DNA from 2 places in the Kosakonia radicincitans DSM 16656 genome. Region 1 is predicted to be linked to the other one. Evidence: predicted binding sites of a transcription regulator. Region 1 holds the regulator's gene; the other holds the start of a gene.
What was found. The regulator PurR, encoded in region 1, represses purine synthesis genes. The targets are predictions, from matches to a motif close to CANGCAAACGTTTGCNTG.
Positions count from the first base shown of each region.

Region 1 (3,388 bases):
ACAGCAAAGGTCGCTGCGCCCCAGACCACCATGCTGATAGCCGCGCCTACTTCGCTGCGGGCCAGGAACGGAATAGCCAGCATGATGGCAATCAGCAGGATAAGAAAACCTTTCAGCGTACCGGTTACCGAACGATCCGCCAGTTTGCCGCCAAGGTAGTTGCCAATCGAGAAACCGACGCCAATCAGCACCAACATCCCGGTAACAAACACCGGCGTAGCATCAGTAATGGTGCGCAGCACCGGCGAAATATAGGTATAAAGCGTGAACATCGCGCCCGCGCCGAGCACCGTCGTCAGCAGTGCCGACAGCACCTGTGGACGAACCAGCACGGACAACTCTTTGCGTACATCCGGACGTTCGCCCGTTCCGCCGCCAGGCAGTGAAAAGTAGAGGCTCAGCATGGCAACCAGACCCAGCACGGCGGTCGCCATAAACGACATGCGCCAGCCGATGGTTTCACCCAGCCAGGTTGCAGCAGGCACACCGCCAATATTGGCGATAGTCAGCCCCATAAACATGGTGGCGACGGCGCTGGCTTGTTTCTCTTTTGCCACCACGCTTGCGGCAACAACCGATCCCAGACCAAAGAAGGCGCCGTGGTTGAGGCTGGTAACGATGCGCGCCAGCATTAAGGTGGTGTAGTCCGGCGCGATTGCCGACAGCACATTACCCAGCGTAAAGATCGCCATCAGGAAGATCAGCGCGTTACGTCTGCCACGGTGCGACAGCAGCAGCGTCATCAGCGGCGCCCCCACCATCACGCCAATCGCATAAGCGCTAATCAACATCCCCGCCGCCGGAATGGAAACATCGACGCCACGGGCAATAACGGGCAGCAATCCCATCGGGGAGAACTCCGTTGTACCTATCCCAAAGGCGCCAATCGCCAGGGCAAGCAGAGGGAAATTTACTTTCATCGTTTGACTCCGAAAAAGCCGTGTCGGTTGGAGACACTGTCGCAGAAGTCAAAAGTATGACAGCAATCACAAAAAACAGAAGTTAGCAGAATGACAAAAGATTATTGCAGAAGTGATAACAATGGCGGGGAAAGCCGAGGGAGAAGGCTCTCCCTCGTGCCAGATCAATGCAGCGCGGCGGTCAGCCCACCGAAAACAATCAGGCTCAGAACAATGACGGTAGTGACCAAAGAATACTTCAGATCGGTGCTCATCAATTTTTCTCCATTTTCATTTCCCCACAAAAAGTGAGTTTGCGCATTTTTGCACAAATAATCATAAAAATCTTGCAGGAATTAGGAGGAGATATGTTTTAGCGCTTCCCCTTTTGCTCAAGATAAGACAAAATTCGACGCTAAATTTATTAGCGTACCGGCCATTGACTCCCCTCCTGACGTTTAGTGTCTTTTTCCCGGCGTACCGCACTCACTTTGCTGGGGTTCAGGGTGATGGAAGGCAAACGTTTACCTTAAGTATTATCAGGAGCTTATGATATGGTCTGGAGTGATTTCTGATGGCAACGATTAAAGACGTCGCGAAACGAGCAAACGTTTCCACTACAACCGTATCACATGTAATTAACAAAACGCGCTTCGTCGCTGAAGAGACTCGCAATGCCGTATGGGCGGCGATTAAAGAGTTACATTACTCCCCCAGCGCTGTGGCACGTAGCCTGAAGGTCAATCACACCAAATCGATCGGTTTACTGGCCACAAGCAGCGAAGCCGCCTATTTTGCCGAGATCATCGAAGCCGTAGAGAAAAAATGCTTCCAGAAAGGCTACACCTTGATCCTCGGCAACGCCTGGAACAGCCTTGAGAAACAGCGCGCCTACCTGTCGATGATGGCGCAAAAACGTGTCGATGGCCTGCTGGTGATGTGCTCCGAATACCCGGAGTCGCTGCTGAGCATGCTGGAAGAGTACCGTAATATCCCAATGGTGGTGATGGACTGGGGCGAGGCGAAAGCCGATTTTACCGATTCGGTCATTGATAATGCTTTTGAAGGCGGCTATATGGCTGGCCGCTATCTGATTGAGCGCGGACATCGCGATATCGGCGTCATTCCAGGCCCGCTGGAGCGCAACACCGGCGCAGGCCGCCTCGCCGGTTTTATGAAAGCGATGGAAGAGGCGATCATTACCGTACCGGAAAACTGGATCGTGCAGGGCGACTTTGAACCGGAATCGGGTTACCGGGCGATGCAGCAAATCCTCAACCAGTCCCACCGCCCTACTGCCGTGTTCTGCGGCGGCGATATTATGGCGATGGGTGCGCTCTGCGCGGCGGATGAGATGGGGCTGCGCGTTCCCCAGGATATTTCGCTGATCGGCTATGACAATGTGCGTAATTCCCGCTACTTTACGCCCGCACTGACCACCATCCATCAGCCGAAAGATTCGCTGGGCGAAACGGCGTTTACCATGTTGCTCGATCGTATCGTCAACAAGCGCGAAGAGTCGCAGTCCATTGAAGTCCATCCGCGTCTGATCGAGCGTCGTTCGGTGGCGGATGGTCCGTTCCGCGACTACCGCCGTTAATCACGCCCTGCGGGGGCCGCTACTCCGGCTCCCGCAACCATTCGCTGTTCAGCGTCTCACTGTCCCCCAGATACTCCAGCAGCCAGTTCAACGCCGGTGATGCGTCATTTTGTTGCCATGTCAGGCAGCAGGCCGCATCCGGAAACGGGTTCTCCAGTTCCAGCGCCACCCAGTCGCCGCTGTCCAGCCGCGGACGCGCGAAATGCGCGGGCACCATCCCCACACACAGCCCGGCAGAAAGGCAGGCTTCTGAAGCGGACCAGTCCGGCACGATTACCCGCTTCTGGTTATCCAGCAGCCAGGTAATACGTTTTGGCAACGAGCGCGACGTATCTTCCTGGATCAACGAAGGCCAGTTGCGCAACGTTTCATCGCTTAGCGGGCCGGGCATTGATGCCAGCGGATGGCGGCTGGAGACCACGCATTTCCAGCTCAGCATGCCCATATCACGAAACGCGTACCGTCCACCGACCGGGATCGCCTGGGTCGCGCCAATCGCCACCTCAACGCGGCCATCTGCCAGCGCATCCCAGACACCGTTGAACACCTCCTGGTAAACCTGTAACTCGACATCGTTAAAATGTCGGTAGAAATCGACGATCAGTTGCCGTGTTCGTGCCGGTTTCACAATGTTATCCACGGCAATCGCCAGTTGGCCGCGCCAGCCGTTGGCGATCTGTTGGCACTGCTGGCGGGTGATCTGCATTTTTTTGATAACAGATCGCCCCTCTTTTAAAAACCAGCTTCCGGCGGGCGTTAACTCCACATCCCGATGACGGCGTTCAAATAACGGAACTGCCAGCCACTCTTCGAGTTGGCGCACCGTATAGCTCACCGCTGAAGGTACGCGGTGCAGCTCCTGGGCGGCACCGCTGAAACTGCCGTTGCG
Region 1 is NZ_CP018016.1:3,123,717-3,127,104, forward strand. It holds gene Y71_RS14930 (MFS transporter) at 1-920, opposite strand, end outside; gene cydH (cytochrome bd-I oxidase subunit CydH) at 1,085-1,174, opposite strand; gene purR (HTH-type transcriptional repressor PurR) at 1,474-2,499, shown strand; gene punR (DNA-binding transcriptional activator PunR) at 2,519-3,388, opposite strand, start outside.

Region 2 (3,388 bases), 550 kb from region 1:
GTTGCTGCAACGCTGCAGTGGCTTCATTAACTGGTGCGATTTTGGTTGGCGGGCGATGATCGAAATAGGTGGAAATCACCGCAGGCGGCAGCCCCATGGTTTTTGCCAGCAGCGCCACGCTTTCGTCGCGGTGGCTAATGGTTAAGGCATCGGCTTCGCTAAAGGTATCCAGCACGCCCTGCAGGAATTCACCGTTCTTTTCTGCATACGGGCGAGCGGCTAAATAGAAGGAACCGGTCTGTTTGAGTGTGGTGCCGTCTTTCAGTACCCGTACGCCACCCTGCAACAAGGCCGCAGAGTAGTAAGGATCCCAGATTGCCCATGCATCCACATTCCCTTGCTGGAAAGCAGCGCGTGCATCGGCAGGCGTCAGAAACACCGGTTGAATATCACTGAACTTCAGCCCGGCCTGTTGCAGGGCGCGCAGCAGCAAGTTATGGGAGCTGGAGCCTTTCTGGAACGCCACTTTATGTCCTTTCAGATCGGCCACCGTCTTGATTGGGCTGCTTTCCGCCACCAGAATCACTTCGGCTTTCGGTTTCGGCGGCTCTACCCCGACATACACCAGATCCGCGCCTGCTGCCTGCGCAAAGATGGGGGGAATATCGCCGGTGCTGCCAAGATCAATACTGCCGACATTAAGCGCTTCCAGCATCTGCGGACCTGCCGGAAATTCGACCCAGGAAATTTTGGTGTTCGGGTAGCGTTTTTCCAGCAGCCCATGGCTTTTTGCCAGCACCATACTGACGCTGCCTTTTTGGTAGCCAATACGCAGCGCGTCCGGTGCGGGATCTGCGGCCTGCGATAAAGCGGAAAACGACAGCAGCCCGGCCAGCGCCAGCCAGGGGAAACGATTAAACATGAGCAATTCCTTGTGGGCGGTGAAAATCCGGTGCCTGAATCTCCCGGCGGTGCAGCGCCTGCCAGAAAGTTTCCAGCGCGTTATCAAGGCGCATTTGCAGGTTCGGCGTCAGGCTGGGTTTGTGCTGGTAATCCAGCACCTGGGTATCGTCGGCAAACACGCCGTGCAGGATCTCTTGCGCCTTCAGCGCGCTGAGCACCGGTTTCAGGGCGTAATCCACCGCCAGCATGTGCGCCACGGTGCCGCCGGTCGCTAACGGTAATACGACTTTGCCTTCCAGCGCCCGCTCAGGGAGCAGATCAAGCAGGGCTTTCAGCGCTCCGGCATAAGCGGCTTTGTAAACAGGCGTGGCAACAATTAGTCCGTCTGCTTCTTTTAGTTGTTCAATAAAGGTTTGCAGGGCAGGGCTATCGAAACGCGCATAAATGAGATCTTCCGGCGCGAAGTTTTGCAGATGCCAGTGGCACACTTCGACGTCTTGCGCGTTGAGGCGCTCGCGGGCATATTCCAGCAGCGCGCTGGAGCGGGAGGGGAAGCGTGGGCTTCCCGCCAGGGTGACAACTCGCATAATCGCTCCTTATAACCAATTGTTTTCTTTTAGATAACATTCATAACAATTTCCTCCAGTGTGGCAGAGGCGATTTATTCCACTAAATGATTTATTCGAAGAAAAATTGCTGAAAAATGCATAAAGCAAAACGAGGAGAGAAAACGATTGCGTCGGATGCGCTTTTTTTGCCACAGGTCAATTCCCTTTCGCGGCACTTTCACTGATAATACGCCCCCGGTTTGCACCCGGGAATTCAGGAGAGTTCATGTACTACCCTTTCGTTCGTAAAGCCCTTTTTCAGCTCGATCCAGAGCGCGCCCATGAATTGACCTTCCAGCAGTTGCGCCGTATTACCGGAACGCCTTTTGAGGCACTGGTTCGTCAGCGCGTGCCGGAAAAACCTGTGCAGTGCATGGGACTGACGTTTAAGAACCCGCTGGGATTGGCGGCCGGGCTGGATAAAAACGGTGAATGCATCGATGCACTGGGGGCAATGGGTTTTGGCTCCATTGAGATCGGTACCGTTACGCCTCGCCCGCAGCCGGGAAATGACAAGCCGAGGATCTTCCGTCTGGTGGATGCTGAAGGTCTGATCAACCGCATGGGGTTTAATAATCTTGGCGTGGATAACCTGGTCGAGAACGTCAAAAAATCGCATTTTGACGGTGTACTGGGCATTAATATTGGTAAAAATAAAGACACGCCGGTAGAGCAGGGGAAAGATGACTATCTGATTTGCATGGAAAAAGTCTATGCTTATGCCGGTTATATCGCCATTAATATTTCCTCACCGAATACCCCAGGTTTACGCACGCTGCAATATGGCGAAGCGCTGGATGATCTTTTAACGGCGATTAAAAATAAGCAGAACGATCTGCAAAACATCCACCATAAATATGTTCCGGTGGCGGTGAAGATCGCGCCCGATCTTTCTGAAGAAGAATTGATCCAGGTGGCCGACAGTTTAGTTCGCCACAATATTGATGGTGTTATTGCTACCAATACCACGCTGGAAAGATCGCTGGTGCAGGGAATGAAACACTGTGATGAAACCGGTGGTTTAAGTGGACGCCCGCTGCAATTAAAAAGCACGGAAATAATCCGTCGCCTGTCGCAGGAATTAAATGGTCGTTTGCCAATTATCGGCGTCGGCGGTATTGACTCAGTGATTGCTGCCCGTGAGAAGATCGCTGCGGGTGCGTCTATCGTGCAAATTTATTCCGGCTTTATTTTTAAAGGCCCGCCGCTGATTAAAGAAATCGTCACCCATATCTAATCTTTTTTTGTCAGTATGTATCCAGGGCTTTATTTCCGGCCCTGGTTGTTTTATATTCCCTCATTGTTGCTAATTTGTACATTGTGGTCTTTTATTATTAGAGCAATAAGCGAGACGGCGACAGGATAAAAAAGCGACAGGAAGTTTAAGGGGAGGGGAGAGAACAATGCGAATTAAACCTGATGATAATTGGCGCTGGTATTTTGATGACGAGCACGATCGTATGATGCTCGATTTAGCCAATGGCATGTTATTTCGCTCCCGTTTTGCCCGAAAAATGCTGACGCCGGATGCGTTTTCACCTTCCGGTTTTTGTGTTGATGACGCTGCTTTATATTTCTCGTTTGAGGAAAAATGCCGCAACCTTGATCTCTCTAATGAGCAGCGTGCGGAACTGGTACTTAACGCGCTCGTGGCGATTCGCTTCCTGAAACCGCAAATGCCGAAAAGCTGGCACTTTATGACGCACGATACGCTCTGGTCGCCGGCGACCGGTGAAGGTGCCTGTGTCTGGCTGAGCGACACTCAGGAGTGCGTAAACCTGCTGGTGGTTGAGCCGGGCGAAAATGCTGCACTGTGCCTGCTGGCGCAACCCGGCGTGGTGATTGCCGGGCGCACGATGCAACTGGGTGATGCGATTAAGGTGATGAACGATCGCCTGAAACCCCAGCTTCACGCCGAGAGTCTCCGTTTCGAACAG
Region 2 is NZ_CP018016.1:3,671,044-3,674,431, reverse strand. It holds gene Y71_RS17815 (sulfonate ABC transporter substrate-binding protein) at 1-862, opposite strand, end outside; gene ssuE (NADPH-dependent FMN reductase) at 855-1,430, opposite strand; gene pyrD (quinone-dependent dihydroorotate dehydrogenase) at 1,678-2,688, shown strand; gene zapC (cell division protein ZapC) at 2,855-3,388, shown strand, end outside.
Region 2: the regulator PurR is predicted to act here: its motif matches at 1,567-1,584, upstream of pyrD (quinone-dependent dihydroorotate dehydrogenase).